3 regions of the Streptomyces glycanivorans genome follow, and region 2 is predicted to be linked to each of the others. Evidence: riboswitches for the same ligand, from Rfam matches in the RefSeq annotation. Region 2 holds a riboswitch; each other region holds the start of a gene.
What was found. Region 2 has a riboswitch for cobalamin ahead of metE (5-methyltetrahydropteroyltriglutamate--homocysteine S-methyltransferase). Riboswitches for the same ligand answer to the same signal wherever they lie in the genome.
Positions count from the first base shown of each region.

Region 1: linked by a shared signal. The riboswitch ahead of P8A20_RS34585 (ABC transporter substrate-binding protein) and the one ahead of metE (5-methyltetrahydropteroyltriglutamate--homocysteine S-methyltransferase) in region 2 are both predicted to bind cobalamin.
Region 3: linked by a shared signal. The riboswitch ahead of P8A20_RS02625 (energy-coupling factor ABC transporter permease) and the one ahead of metE (5-methyltetrahydropteroyltriglutamate--homocysteine S-methyltransferase) in region 2 are both predicted to bind cobalamin.

Region 1 covers NZ_CP120983.1:7,816,944-7,821,966, forward strand. Annotated here, with positions in the region: gene P8A20_RS34575 (carbohydrate kinase family protein) at 1-382, shown strand, start outside; gene P8A20_RS34580 (acyl-CoA dehydrogenase family protein) at 429-2,273, shown strand; gene P8A20_RS38840 (hypothetical protein) at 2,270-2,440, shown strand; cobalamin riboswitch at 2,527-2,713, shown strand; gene P8A20_RS34585 (ABC transporter substrate-binding protein) at 2,771-3,817, shown strand; gene P8A20_RS34590 (FecCD family ABC transporter permease) at 3,886-4,938, shown strand; gene P8A20_RS34595 (ABC transporter ATP-binding protein) at 4,935-5,023, shown strand, end outside.
Region 2 covers NZ_CP120983.1:379,115-384,137, reverse strand. Annotated here, with positions in the region: gene metE (5-methyltetrahydropteroyltriglutamate--homocysteine S-methyltransferase) at 33-2,351, opposite strand; cobalamin riboswitch at 2,512-2,731, opposite strand; gene P8A20_RS01785 (hypothetical protein) at 2,804-2,947, opposite strand; gene P8A20_RS01780 (ABC transporter ATP-binding protein) at 3,034-4,929, opposite strand.
Region 3 covers NZ_CP120983.1:569,996-575,018, forward strand. Annotated here, with positions in the region: gene P8A20_RS02605 (DUF2975 domain-containing protein) at 1-21, shown strand, start outside; gene P8A20_RS02610 (helix-turn-helix domain-containing protein) at 21-242, shown strand; gene P8A20_RS02615 (SCO0607 family lipoprotein) at 489-827, shown strand; gene P8A20_RS02620 (universal stress protein) at 1,044-1,967, shown strand; cobalamin riboswitch at 2,131-2,314, shown strand; gene P8A20_RS02625 (energy-coupling factor ABC transporter permease) at 2,345-3,055, shown strand; gene P8A20_RS02630 (energy-coupling factor ABC transporter substrate-binding protein) at 3,052-3,420, shown strand; gene cbiQ (cobalt ECF transporter T component CbiQ) at 3,427-4,176, shown strand; gene P8A20_RS02640 (energy-coupling factor ABC transporter ATP-binding protein) at 4,173-5,023, shown strand, end outside.

The sequences.
Region 1 (5,023 bases), 7.4 Mb from region 2:
GCAGGAGGCACCGCAGGCGGCTGCCGAGCGGTGGCTGCGTTCCGGGCCGGCGGTCGTCCTGCTGACCGAGGGTGCCGCCGGTGCGACGGCGTTCCTGCCGGGCTCGGCGGTGAGCACCGGCGCGCCGCCCGTCCGGATCGCGGACACGGTGGGAGCGGGCGACGCCTTCATGTCCGGTGCCCTGCACGCGCTGGCTTCGTACGGACTGCTCGGAGCGGAGGGCCGCGCGGGGCTGCGCTCCCTGGACACCACCGTCCTCGGCGACGTGCTGCGCCATGCCGTCGCCTCGGCCGCCGTGACCGTCGCGCGTGCGGGCGCCCTGCCTCCCGACCGGGAGGAGCTGGACGCCGCCCTGGCGGGTGGGTCCGTCCCCGAGCGGTAGTCGCGTGCAGGGTGTCCTCGCCCGTACCCCGGTCGTTTATTTCGTTATGACCGTGACCCTTACCGACACCGCCCCACCGTCCACGACCGACCAGCTGACCGGTGTCCTCCTCGGCCCGGAGTACCGCCGCGAACACGGCTTCTGGCAGCGGCTGATCAGTACAGAACCGTTCCGCCGCCCCGCCGGCGGAACGCCGGAGGAGCGGCTGGAGCTCGCCTACGAACGGCTGCGGATCCTCAACCGGGCCCTCGACAGCGGAGCACGGCTCGCCGCCGACCCACGGGCGCTGGCCGCCCTGCACGCCTGGCTCGGCCCGGTGGACCCCGCACTGACCACCGTGGCGGGCATCCACTACAACCTCTTCCTCGGCAGCCTCCTCGATCACGACGGCGTCGGCAGCCGCGACCTGTCGGACTACCTGACGATGCGGCGCATCGGCACCTTCCTCTGCACGGAGGTGGCGCACGGCAACAACGCGACGGCCATGGAGACCACCGCGACGTACGACCGTGAACGGGACGGCTTCGTCCTGCACACACCGAACGCGGGCGCGCAGAAGTTCATGCCCAACACCAGCCCCGCGGGCGGAGCCAAGACCGGACTGGTCGCGGCGCGGCTGGCGGCCGACGGCGCGGACCACGGGGTGCGCCTCTTCCTGGTGCCGCTCACCGACGGTGAACAGGCGCTCCCGGGGGTCCGGGTGCGTCGGCTGCCCGCCCGCATGGGCAGCCCGGTGGACCACTGCCTGACCTCGTTCGACCGGCTGTTCGTGGCGCGGGACGCCCTGCTGGGATCCGGTGAGGAGGGAGAGGCCGAGGGGGAGTTCAGGACGGAACCGGGGGACCGGCGCCGGCGTTTCCTGACCTCGATCGGGCGGGTCACCCCCGGCCGGATCGCCATGAGCGCCTGCGCGGCCGGATCGGCCCGCGCGACCCTCGCGGTGGCCGTGCGCTACGGCGGCCACCGGCTGATCTCCGGCAGCCGCGGCGCGCCGCCCGTGCCGGTCAACGCCCACCGGACCCACCACGGGCCGCTCGCCTCGGCCATGGCCACCGTCTTCGCCATGACCCTGCTGTACCGCAGGGCGCAGGAGCGGTGGGAATCGTGTACGGACGACGAGAGCCGGGCCGAAGCGGGGACCCTCGTCGATGTCGCCAAGGCGTGGATCACCTGGCGGGCCCGCGACGTCATCGTGGAGAGCCGTGAACGCTGCGGCGCCCAGGCACTGCTCGAGAACAACGGCATGACCGAACTCGTCACGGGAGTGGAAGGGGCCATCACCGCGGAGGGCGACAACATCGCCCTCTACACCAAGGCGGCCGCCGACATGATCTTCGCCGCGGAGCCCGGCGGAGCGGACACCCCGGCCCCGCACACCGGTGACCTGACAGACCCGCGCTTCCTCGGGGCGCTCCTCGCCTCGGTCCAGGGCATCTGGTTCGCCCGGGCCAGGGAACGCGTGCTGCTGGCGTCCGAGGCCGACGCCCTCGGACGCTGGAACGCGGCCTCGGGCCACGCGCTGCGCGGGGTCGAGGCCTATGCGTACCGGGAGGCCGCCGCGGCCTACGCCGAGGAACGCGCCGCACTGCCCGAAGGAGCCGCGAAGGACCGGCTGAGCGAGCTCGAGCGCCTGTTCGCCGTCGAGTGGGTGGCCCGCAACAGCGGTGATCTGCTGGCCGCCGGTCTCCTGAGCGGCGATCAGGTCGAGGCCCTGGCGCGGTACGCCGAGGAACTGATCACCGCCGTCGCCGCGCACGCACCGCAGCTGGCCGACTCCTTCGCCCTGCCCGAGGCGCTGCTGGCCGACTGGCCGATCGCCGGCCCCGGCTACGCCGACGCGTACGACGACCCCGAGGGCCCGTGGAACACCGGCGCGGCGGACGCCCGGTGAGCGCCCCGCGTACGGAACAGGCGATGGGACGCCGGCTCGGCGAGCGCCTGGAGATCCTGGGACTGCGTGCCGTCCTGCTGGCCTACTGGGGCACGACGTCCGTGCTCGCCCGCTGTGGCGGGAAGCCGCAGAGCGACGGCGGCGAATCGGTTCACCCCAAGCGCTGACCCGCCCGACGGCCGTCACCGGTACGGAAGGGAGCGGTCCGCGCCCGCCGACCGGCGACGGCCCAGGAGGCCGGCGACACGCCGCGTGATAGCTTGCAGGCGCCAGTCACACTCCACGTGGAGTCAGGGAATCCGGTGCGAATCCGGAGCTGACGCGCAGCGGTGAGGGGGACGGGCGGGGCCACAGCCACTGGGACACCCTCGGGTGCACCGGGAAGGCGCTCCGTCCGGACGAACCCGAGTCCGAAGACCTGCTGGCACCCGCTTCCGGACCGGGAGCGGAACACTGTAGCGGGCTCCGCGCTTGAGCCCAGAGACGCCGAGGGACTCGTGCCGCCCATAGCCAGCACCGTACGCCGAACCGCCCTGCTCATCACGGGACTTGTCCTCCTGACCGCCTGCGGCGGGGGCGGTAGCACGTCCGACGGCCCGGCGCGTGAGAGCTCCGCCGACGGCTTCCCAGTGACCCTGGAGAACTGTGGTCGCACGGTGACCGTCGACGCGGCCCCGCAGCACGCCGTCTCCCTCAACCAGGGGTCGACGGAGATCCTGCTCTCCCTGGGCCTCGCCGACCGGCTCGCCGGTACCGCGACCTGGACGGACCCGGTGATGAAGGGACTGGAGAAGGACGAAGCCGCGGTGCCCCGCATCGCGGAGAACCAGCCCTCCTCCGAGAAGGTCCTCGCGGAGGAACCCGACTTCGTCAGCGCGTCCTTCGAATCCACCCTCGGCAAGGGCGGTGTGGCGTCCCGCGACCAGTTCGAGAAGCTGGGCGTACCGACGTACCTCTCACCCACCGACTGCGCGGGCAAGGACAACGCGGGCAGCAGCGACGGCTCGCGCACCGCGCCACTGACCATGGACGGCGTCTACGGCGAAGTGCGTGACCTGGCCAAGGTGTTCGGCGTCCCGGAGCGGGGCGAGAAGCTGATCAGCAGTCTCCGGGAACGGATCGACGAGGCGACCGCCGAGGTCGACGCCTCCGACGCCACCCTGCTCTACTGGTTCGCCAACGCCGAGGCCCCCTACCTGGCGGGCTGCTGCGGCGCTCCCGGCATCATCACCGAGGAGCTCGGCGCGAAGAACGTCTTCGACGACACGCACGAGGAATGGCCCCAGATCAACTGGGAGACCGTCGCCGACCGCGACCCCGACGTCCTGGTGATCGGTGACCTGACCCGCAAGTCGCAGACGGCCGAGAGCGCGAAGAAGAAGATCGAGTTCCTGGAGTCCAACCCCGCCACGAAGAACCTGGACGCCGTCCGCCACAAGCGGTACGTCCTGCTCAGCGGCCAGGCCATGAACCCGACCATCCGGACCGTGGAAGGTGTCGAGCGCGTCGCGGCGGGGCTGCGCTCGTTCGGGCTCGCGGGGTGACGAGGACCGAACCCGCCGCGGACCCGGAGACGGGGGTGACGAGGACCGGACCCGCCCCGGACGCGCAGGTGCACTCGCCTCCTCCGGCGGGGACCGTCTCCGGAGCACGGATCCTGCGCGACGGTCTCCTGTGGAGCGCCGGGATCGCCCTGCTGCTCCTGTCCGTCGCGGTGGCCGTCACGATTGGCCCCGCCCGGATCTCCGTCCCGGACGTCTGGTCCGTCGTGGCCTCGCACCTCGGCCTGGGCGAAGGACGGCTGACGCCGATCCGGGACGGCATCATCTGGAACCTGCGCATGCCCCGCACCCTGCTCGCCGCGGTGTGCGGGGCCGGACTCGCGGTGTGCGGCACCGTGATGCAGTCGCTGCTGCGTAACCCGCTCGCCGACCCCTTCGTCCTCGGCGTCTCCTCGGGCGCGTCCACCGGGGCGGTCGTGGTCGTCGTCCTGGGCGTCGGCGGGGGAGCGGTGTCGATCTCCGGCGGTGCCTTCGTCGGGGCCCTGTGCTCGTTCGCCCTCGTGCTGCTGCTCAGCCACACACTGGGCGGGTCCACGGACCGCGTCGTGCTCTCCGGGGTCGCGGCCATGCAGCTTTTTTCCGCGCTCACCTCGTTCGTCGTGATGACCGCCGCCGACGCCGAACAGACCCGGGGCGTGCTCTTCTGGCTCCTCGGCTCGCTGAGCGGCGTCGGATGGGGCGACGTGTGGACGTGCTCCGCCGTGCTGGCCGTGACCCTGCTGATCTGCCTCGGCCACGCCCGTACCCTCGACGCGTTCGCCTTCGGCCAGGACGCCGCGGCCGCCCTCGGCGTGCACGTGGCCCGCACCAGGATCGTGCTGCTCTGCGCGACGGCGCTGCTGACCGCCGCCCTCGTCAGCTCGGCGGGCGCGATCGGGTTCGTCGGTCTCGTCCTGCCGCACGCCGCCCGGGCGCTGACCGGCTCGGGACACCGGAGACTGCTGCCGGTGACCGCGCTCGCCGGCGCGGTGTTCCTGGTCTGGGTCGACACCCTGGCCAGGACCGTCCTCGACCCCCAGGAGGTCCCGGTCGGGGTGGTCACCTCCCTCATCGGTGTGCCCGTGTTCGTCCTGATCCTCCACCGCACCCGGAGAAGCGCATGACCCCCGACAAGCGCGGGACAGGCACCCCGGGCGACGGCCTGCGGGCCGAACGGATCACCCGGGAGGCCGGCGGGCGGATCGTCCT
Region 2 (5,023 bases):
GCGCGTGGCCGCACCCCGGCAGGACCTCGCCGTCAGCGGGCCGACAGCTCGTCGCGGACGGTCCGGGCCGCGGCCACGAGGTTCTCCAGCGACGCGCGGGTCTCCGGCCAGCCACGGGTCTTGAGCCCGCAGTCCGGGTTCACCCACAGGCGCTCGGCGGGGATCGCCTCCAGGCCCGTGCGCAGGAGCGAGGCGGCCTCCCGGACGCTCGGGACGCGGGGCGAGTGGATGTCGTAGACACCGGGGCCCGCCTCGCGCGGGTAGCCGTGGTCCGCCAGCTCGTGGGCCACCTGCATGTGGGAGCGGGCGGCCTCCAGGCTGATGACGTCGGCGTCGAGGTCGTCGATGGCCTGGACGATGTCGCCGAACTCGGCGTAGCACATGTGGGTGTGGATCTGCGTGTCCGGCCGTACGCCGCTCGTGGTGAGGCGGAACGCCTCCGTCGCCCAGGCCAGATAGGACGGGTGGCCGTCGGCGCGCAGCGGCAGCGTCTCGCGCAGTGCGGGCTCGTCGACCTGGATGACCGAGGTGCCGGCGGTCTCCAGGTCGTCGACCTCGTCGCGCAGGGCGAGGGCGACCTGGCGGGCGGTGTCGCCGAGTGGCTGGTCGTCGCGGACGAAGGACCAGGCGAGCATGGTGACCGGTCCGGTGAGCATGCCCTTGACCGGACGGTCGGTGAGGGACTGTGCGTAGGTCGTCCAGTCCACGGTCATCGGTCGGGGGCGGGAGATGTCGCCGGCCAGGACCGGCGGGCGGACGTAGCGGGTCCCGTAGGACTGGACCCAGCCGTGCCGGGTGGCGAGGTATCCGGTCAGCTGCTCGGCGAAGTACTGGACCATGTCGTTGCGTTCGGGCTCACCGTGCACCAGGACGTCGATGCCGGTCTTCTCCTGGAAGGAGATCACCTCGGCGATCTCCGTCCTGATCCGCTCGTCGTACCCGGCCGGGTCGAGCCTGCCGGCGCGCAGGTCGGCGCGCGCGGTGCGGAGTTCATCGGTCTGCGGGAAGGAGCCGATGGTGGTCGTCGGCAGCAGGGGAAGCCCGAGGTGGGCACGCTGGGCTGCCGCTCGCTCCCCGTACGGCTGGGAGCGGCGGCCGTCGGTGTCCGTGATGGCGGCGGCCCTGGCCTGCACGGCAGGGTCGTAGGTGACGGGGGAGTCGGCGCGGGAGGCGAGGTCCGCCCGATTGGCGGCGATCTCGGTGGCGATGGCGTCGGTGCCCTCGGCCAGTCCCTTGGCCAGAGTGGCGATCTCCACCGTCTTCTGCCTGGCGAAGGCGAGCCAGCGGAGGATCTCGGGATCGATGTCCGTCTCGGGCGCCGTGTCGAGGGGGACGTGCAGGAGGGAGCAGGAGGCGGCGATGTCGACCCGGCCGGCGAGGCCGAGGAGCGTGGCGAGAGTGGCCAGCGACTTCTCGTAGTCGTTGATCCAGATGTTGCGGCCGTTGACCACGCCGGCGACGAGCCGTTTGCCGGGGAGCCCTCCGACGGCAGCGAGGTCCGCGAGGTTGGCTGCCGCGGCGTCGGTGAAGTCGAGTGCCAGTCCCTCGACCGGGGCCTTCGCCAGGACGGGCAGGGCGTCCCCGAGCCGGTCGAAATAGGAGGCGACGAGCAGCTCGGGGCGGTCGTTGAGCCCGCCGAGCTCCAGGTAGGCCCGGGCGACGGCGTCGAGCTCGGCCGGGGTGCGGTCCTGGACGAGGGCGGGCTCGTCGAGCTGTACCCACTCCGCGCCGGCGGCGCGCAGATCGGCGAGGACCTCCGCGTAGACCGGAAGGAGCCGGTCGAGCAGGGTGAGCGGTTCGAAGTCGGCCGCCACGCCGGGGGCGGGCTTGGCGAGCAGGAGATAGGTGACCGGGCCGACGAGCACGGGCCGGGCGGTGTGCCCGAGGGTGAGGGCTTCCTTCAGCTCGGTGACCTGCTTGGCGGAGTCAGCGGCGAAGACGGTGTCCGGGCCCAGCTCGGGCACGAGGTAGTGGTAGTTGGTGTCGAACCACTTGGTCATCTCCAGCGGAGCGACGTCCTGCGTGCCGCGGGCCATCGCGAAGTACCCGTCGAGCGGATCGGCGGCCACCGCCTCACGGTGGCGGTCCGGGACGGCTCCCACCATGACGCTGGTGTCCAGCACATGGTCGTAGTACGAGAAGTCCCCGGTCGGGACCTCGTCGATGCCGGCCCCGCTCAGCTGCCGCCAGTTGTCGCGGCGCAGTCCGGCGGCGGTGGCGCGGAGGGCATCGGCGGTGACCCGCCCCTTCCAGTAGCCCTCGACGGCCTTCTTCAGTTCCCGGTTCCGTCCCTGCCGGGGGTAGCCGTACACAGTGGACCGCGCTGCCGCGGTCGCGTACTCGTTGGTCACGGAGATCTCCTTCGCGAGATGAATCCCTGAGATCCCGGCGACGGGACGAGAGCGCGAAGGGGTGCCCTACCGGACGGAGGACGTCGTGCGACGCACGGGATCCGTCCGGTATGTACGCCGACCCGCCCACGAGGTCACCGGGATGTCCGCGCACGGTTGGTCCGCGCGCGGGCAGTTGGCAGGTCTTCGGACTCGCGGGCACGCCCTCGAAGAGGACATCTAATGGCCGTCGCTTCCCAGGTCCGTTTCGTCGGACCCAGTGCGTATGACGGCGGTCGTTCCCGCTCACCGCTGCGGGGCAGTCCCGGATTTCCACCGGGTTCCCTCTTGCGACGCATCCCGCCTGGCTGACGGGGCGAACCAGCTGCACCCACCAGCTTAGGGGGCGTCCGGGTGCGTGGTGAACCCGGTCCGGCATGCGGATGGCGCAGGCGCCGACCGATACCGAGGGCTCACCTCTGACCGGCGCTCCGCGTCCAGACCCGTCGGAGAGCCCGGTGGTCGATCACCGGGACGCCCTCCCGGGTGGCGGCGTCCCGCGCCTCGGGGGACATCAGGAACTCGGCGTCCGCGGGTTCCACGGGGACGCCGTCCATGCCCGCCGTCCGGCTACAGGCCCCACCGGTCACGCACCTGGATCCGGGTACCCGCGCAGACCGTCCGCACGGGCACCCGGGTCGCCCTACCGGTCCTGGGCGAGCGCCAGGAGCTCGGCGAAAAGGCTTCCCCCGTGGGCGAGTTCCTCGTACGTGCCCTGCTCGACGACGCGTCCTGCGCGCATGACGACGATACGGTCGGCCAGCCGTGTGTTCTCGAGCTGGTGCGTGACGACGACCGTCATGCGTTCCGCGGCGATGCGCCTGATCTCCAGGAAGATCCTGTGCTCCCCGCGCTGGTCCATCTGGGACGTGGGCTCGTCCAGGATCAGCAGGGGAGTGCGCCGGTACAGCGCCCGCGCACACGCGAGCCGCTGCCACTGGCCGCCGGACAGCTCGGCTCCGCCCCAGAGTTCCCTGGCCAGGAGGGTGTCGAGCCCCTGGGGAAGCTTCTCCACCGTCTCGCGCATGCCCACGGCGTCGACGGCTTCCCACACCGGTCCGTCGTCGTACGTCCTGGGCCGGCCGAGGGTGACGTTCTCCCGGGCGCGCAGCGGCCAGCAGGCGAAGTTCTGCGGGACGAGGGCGGTGCGTCGCCACACGGCTTCGGGATCGGCGTCGGCGAGATCGGTGCCGTCCCACAGGACGCGGCCCTTGTCGGCCAGGAGGATCCCCGTGATGAGCTTGGCCAGGGTCGACTTGCCCGAGCCGTTCTCACCGACGACCGCCAGGATCTCGCCGCGCCGCAAGGTGAGCGATACGCCCGCGACGGCGGGTTCGTCCCGGCCGGGGTACCGGTGGACGACCTCGTCGAGCCGGATCTCGTCCACCCGGTCGGGCACGGTCGCCGTACCGCGCTGGGGGGCGCGTTCGTCCGCCATGTCGAGGAAGGACCGCATGTCCGCCAGGTAGAGCGAGGTGTGGAACATCGCGGCCCCGTGGACGACGAACTGCGACAGAGCGGCCAGGGCGGTCTGCACGGCGACGACCGCGGTGGCCGCGACGGGCAGGGCGACGCGCCCCGTGACGGCCAGCCAGGCGAGCGCGGCCCAGGTACCCAGCAGGAACACGCCGCCCAGGGCGCTGGTGGCCAGGACGATACGCAGCATGCGGGGCGCCGCGGTGAGGGTGCGCCGGTCGATCCGGTCGGACAGCGCGCGGTACCAGTGGATGAGGTAGCCGGTCATGCCGTTCGCCCGGACCTCGTCCCCGTAGCGGGAGTAGGTGGCCCACCAGCGCATCATGGAACGCACGTTGCGGTCGGCGACGTTGTTGTAGTGCGTCTCGTAGTCCACGCGCGCGGACAGCACGGCACCGATGCCCGCCGGGAGCACGGCGAGCAGGAGCAGCGGCAGCATCATCCAGTGCAGGGCCGTGATGACGCCGGTCGCCGCGATCATCCGGATGAGGGCGGCCATGAACCGCTGGGCGTCCTGCACCATCGTCCGCGTCCGGGTGACACCGACCTCGGCGGCCTCCTGCCGGTCGGCGAACCCGTCCTCGCCGTACGCGGATGCCTCCACACGGCACACCGCGGAGACGAGCGAGAGGTCCGCCTCTGTCGTGAGCAGCGGGGTGATCCTCGAATCCGCGTACGAGGACAGGGCGCTGCTGACGCGGCCGAAGCCGGCTGCGGCGGCGACCACGGTCAGCGCGGGCAGCGCGGCGTGCAGGCGTTCGGACACCGGCCCCGCGGCGAGCAGATGTGTCATGGCCCGCGCGGTGAAAGCGAGGACGAGGGCTGCCGCGGTTCCCGTGAGGAGCTGGCAGACCAGGAGCAGCACCGCGCCGGCCCTGTCGACGGCCCAGGCCCTGCGTGCGGTGTGCGCGAGGATCGCGGGCAGGCGCATGCACAGTGCCCCGAAACTGGCCTCGGCCAGGGGGTTCTTGCCGTGCTTGCCCTCGAAGGTGATGGTGGCCGGGGGCGGAGGGGGAGGCGTCTCCACTCCGGCGGCCGAGGAATCGGTGACGGTCACCTGCATCACTCCTGGTGGGTCGTGCCGCACCTGATCGGCCCGGCGGTGCACGGCATAACGACGCGCCCCGAGATTCGAACGCGCTCGATTCAGGACGTGC
Region 3 (5,023 bases), 190 kb from region 2:
GAGTTGGACGAGGTGATCTGATGCCGATCGCCGTCGACATCGATGTGATGCTGGCCAGGCGGAAGATGTCGGTGGGCGAACTCGCGGACCGCGTGGGAATCACGCCCGCCAACCTGGCGGTGCTCAAGAACGGCCGCGCCAAGGCGGTGCGCTTCGCGACGCTCGCCGCGCTCTGCGAGGTGCTCGAGTGCCAGCCGGGCGACCTGCTCCGCTGGGAGGCCGAGGACGCGGCGGGCGGATGACTGGACGAGCGTGCCTGCGCACCGCGACGCGACCGGGACGTCGCGGCCGCGTACTCCGAGCGGCGCCGACAGCACGGCAGGGGCGGCGGGCACCCCGGCCGGGTTCCCGAGGCAGTGGTGGAAGGCCCCCGGGCCCATAACGATCTAAGTATCCACGCGTGCGCGACCGAGTATGCGCACTCAACGCACAACACCCCTCCGGCGGCAGGGTGGTGGCAGACCGAACCACTGGAGAGGATCCACCACATGTCCCGGAGAACGAACCGCCCCGCCACCCGCCTCCGGCCCGGAAGGGCGCGCGTCGTCGCCGCTGCTCTCACCGGTGTTGTCGCCGTCGTGGCACTGACCGGATGCGCCGGCTTCGAGTACCGGGAGGACGTCTGCAACGGCGGCGAGTACCCCGTCCTGTCCGTGGGCGGAACCGGCTCCGCCTGTGTCCGGGACGCCGAGGAGCCTCCCGCGGGATACGTGCGTTATCCGGAGGGCAAGGTGCCGCAGCAGGTCGACGACAAGTGGGACGTGTACTGGGACACCCACACGCTCGACAAGGACGGAAACACCGTCGCCGCCCCGGACGCGGGCTGACCGGGGAGGCTCCCCCGGTCTGCCTCCTGTGATTCAGCCCGGGGGAACCTCACCGGGCTGAATCACAGGAGGCAGACCGACCCGCATGCCGTCCGCACCGCCCGCAGCGGCACGGACGGGCGGAAACGGCCCGGTGGCCCGTACGTGCGCTGGGCGCACCAAGGCAGACGGTGACAGCATGGGAGGCGCGGGGAACGAACAGCGTGAGGAGCAGCCATGCCTACCCGCCCGTCCGACGCCACGCAGGATCCGAGGACGGTCGTGGGTGTGGACGGGTCGGAGCGTGCCACGTCCGCCGCCCTTTGGGGCGCGGCGGACGCCGAGGCACATCGTCGGAGCCTGCTGCTCGTGCACGCCGCCGACCTCGACCGACTGGACCGGTTCGCGTCGTTCGAGACGTCGGAACATCTGCGGGACGCGGGCAACTCGGTCCTGACGACGGCGGCGGAAGAGATCCGGAAGCGGTTCCCCGAGCTCGAGGTCGGCGTCAAGCTGAGCCGCAGGAAGCCGATCCCGGCTCTCCACGCGTCCGTCCGGCCCGGCAGCACGATCGTCGTCGGCAGCAGGGGCACCGGCGGATTCGGTCCCCTTCTTCTCGGGTCGACCGGTCTGGAGGTCGTCATCGGCAGTCCCGCTCCCGTCGTGGTCGTGCGTGGTGAGCCCGAACGCGAGAACGCGCCGGTCACGGCTGCTGTGCGCGACGAGCACGATGTCCGGTGGCTGGTGCGTGCCGGACGGGAGGCACTGGCCCGCGAGCGCGCACTGCGGCTGGTGAACGTGCACAGTCTGTTTGCCCGGTTCGACGGGACCGCGCGGGACGAAACCGGGCGGGCCGCGGATCGCGGCGAAAAGCTCATGGCCGACCTGGCCTCCGGAATCCGGGAGAGCGCCCCCGGTCTCGCCGTGGAGACCGAGGTGGTCGAGGCGCGGTCAGCCGCGTCCGCACTCGTCGAGGCGAGCCGGCACGCGGATCTCCTGGTCATGGGAAGCCATGAGCGGCGCGGTGTCTCCGTGCTGGGACTGGGTCATGTGGTGCACGCCCTCCTGCACCACTCCCGATGTCCGGTCGAGATCGTGCCGTACCGGCGTGACGACGAGAGCGGGGTCGTGGAGGAAGGGCTCAGGGACGACGAGGGCTGACGGCCGGCGCTGAATCGCATCCTTCGGACAGGGCCGCCTCGGGGCGGACCCCGTGGAGCGTGTCACGGAGGCGCCCGTCCCCGCCCGGCGGGCGGACCGACGCCGTGGCGTGCCGACAGGCAGCACCGGACCGGGCCCGCTTGTCATGTTCCCCCACCTGCGACTACTGTCGCCTCGCCTTGGTGAACGGGAAATCCGGTGTGATGCCGGTGCGGCCCTCGCCACTGTGATCGGGAAGTCCGGCTCCGGCCCTCGCGGGCAGCCACTGGGTCCTTGTGACCCGGGAAGGCGGAGTTCGGGCGGTGTTACCCGTAAGCCAGGAGACCGGCCAAGGCACTTCAACCATCCACGAGGTGCTGGAGAGGGTCTGCTGAGCCATGCACATAGCCGAGGGTTTTCTGCCTCCGGCGCACGCGATCGCCTGGGGTGTCGCGTCCGCGCCGTTCGTCGTCCACGGAGTCCGGTCACTTTCGCGTGAGGTCAGGGAGAACCCTGAGAGCACGCTGCTCCTGGGGGCCTCCGGGGCCTTCACGTTCGTCCTTTCCGCTTTGAAGATCCCCTCCGTGACGGGAAGTTGTTCTCACCCCACGGGTACGGGGCTGGGGGCCATCCTGTTCCGTCCGCCCATCATGGCGGTCCTGGGCACCATCACCCTGCTGTTCCAGGCCCTGCTGCTCGCCCACGGCGGTCTGACCACGCTGGGAGCCAACGTCTTCTCGATGGCGATCGTCGGCCCCTGGGCCGGATACGCGGTCTTCAGGCTGCTGCGCCGGTACGACGTGCCGCTGATGGTGGCGGTGTTCTTCGCTGCGTTCGTCGCCGACCTGTCCACCTACTGCGTCACCAGCGTGCAGCTGGCACTCGCCTTCCCGGACCCGGGCAGCGGGTTCATGGGCGCGCTCGGCAAGTTCGGCTCCATCTTCGCGGTCACCCAGATCCCGCTCGCCGTGAGCGAGGGTCTCCTGACCGTGCTGGTGATGCGGCTTCTCGTGCAGTCCAGCAAGGGTGACCTGACCCGGCTCGGCGTCTTCCTCGCAGGGAAGCGCGCCCGCACGGAGAAGGCCGAGACCGAGGCGGTGGCCCGATGAACAAGAACACGAGGATAAACGCTCTTCTCCTGTTCGTGGTGGCCGCGCTGGCCGTCCTGCCGCTGGCCCTCGGTCTCGGCGACGGCGAGGAGGAACCGTTCGTGGGCGCCGACGCGCAGGCCGAGACGGCGATCACCGAGATCGATCCCGATTACGAACCCTGGTTCTCGCCGCTGTACGAACCGCCGTCCGGGGAGATCGAGTCGGCCCTGTTCGCCCTTCAGGCGGCGCTCGGGGCAGGCGTCCTCGCCTACTACTTCGGCCTGCGGCGTGGGCGCCGGCAGGGCGAGCTCCGTGCGACCGCGGGGCAGGACAGAGGGGGCGCCGACGGCGGTGCCGGGGAGTCGAAGGCCCGGAAGGCCTGAGCCCCCATGCTGCCGATCGACGCGGCGGCGCACAGCAGTCGCTGGCGCCGCCGCCATCCCGTGGACAAGGCCGTGCTCGGTCTGGGGCTCACGGTGCTGGCCATCTCGACTCCGCCCTGGCCAGGTGCGGTCCTGGTCCTCGTCGCCGCCCTGGCGGTGCTGCTGGGTCCTGCCGGCGTGACCGCCCGTCACCTGTGGCGGGCGTACCGGGTGCCTCTGGGTTTCTGCGTCACCGGGGCGGCCACGCTCCTCGTGCAGGTCGGCGGGCCGGAAGGGCTCGTCGCTCTCGACCCCGGGGGGCCACAGCGCGCAGGTGAGCTGCTGCTGCGCACCTCGGCCGCGTCCCTCGGGGTGCTGCTGTTCGCCTTCACCACCCCGATGTCCGACCTGTTGCCCCGCCTGGTCAGGGCGGGGGTGCCCGCGCCGGTGGTGGACGTCGCCCTGGTGACGTACCGCATGAGTTTCCTTCTCCTCGATTCGGTGCGCCGGATCAGGGAGGCGCAGGCGGCCCGGCTCGGCCACACCACCCGGGCCGCGACCTGGCGGTCACTGGCGGGGCTCGGAGCCACCGCGTTCGTCAGGGCGTTCGACCGTGCGGCGCGGCTCCAGACGGGGCTTGCGGGGCGCGGTTACGACGGAACCCTGCGCGTCCTGGTGCCCGAGGCCCGCGTCTCCGTCCGGTTCGTGGCGCTGAGCGTCCTCCTGCTCGCGGTCCTCACCATCCTGACCTTCGTCCTGGAAAGGCCGCTGTCATGAGCGGATCCGTGCTCCTCGCCCTGCGGGGCGCGTCCTTCGCGTACGAGGACGGTCCCGCCGTGCTCAGCGGCCTCGACTTCGAGGCACGCGAGGGGCGTGCGCTCGCCCTCCTCGGCCGCAACGGCAGTGGAAAGACCACGCTGATGCGGCTTCTCAGCGGCGGACTGCGCCCACGTGAGGGGCAGTTGACGGTCGAGGGGCGCCCCGTCACCTACGACCGGAAGGGGCTGACCCGGCTGCGCACCACCGTCCAGCTGGTGGTGCAGGACCCGGACGACCAGTTGTTCGCCGCGTCCGTCTCCCAGGACGTGTCGTTCGGGCCGCTGAACCTCGGGCTGACCGACACCGAGGTGCGTGCCCGCGTGGACGAGGCGCTCGCCGCCCTCGACATCACCGCCCTGGCGGACCGGCCCACCCATCTCCTCTCCTACGGGCAGCGGAAGCGGACCGCCATCGCCGGCGCGGTCGCGATGCGGCCCCGTGTGCTGATCCTCGACGAGCCGACAGCCGGCCTCGATCCGGACGGCCAGGAGCGACTGCTCGACACGCTCGGCTCGCTCCGGGACAGCGGAACCACCGTCATGATGGCCACCCACGACGTCGATCTCGCTCTGCGCTGGGCCGACGATGCCGCACTCCTCACCCCGGCCGGCGTCCGGGCTGGGCCCGCGCCCGTGATGCTGGCCCGCACCGATCTCCTGGGGGAGGCGGGGCTGCGTCTGCCGTGGGGCGTCGCGGCTTCGCGACTGCTGCGCTCGCATGGCCTGTTGGGAGATTCGGAACCCGGTCCGCGCACCGCCGAGCAGCTCGCCGCGGACTTCGCCGCGCCGGTCCCCGCCGAGGGGAC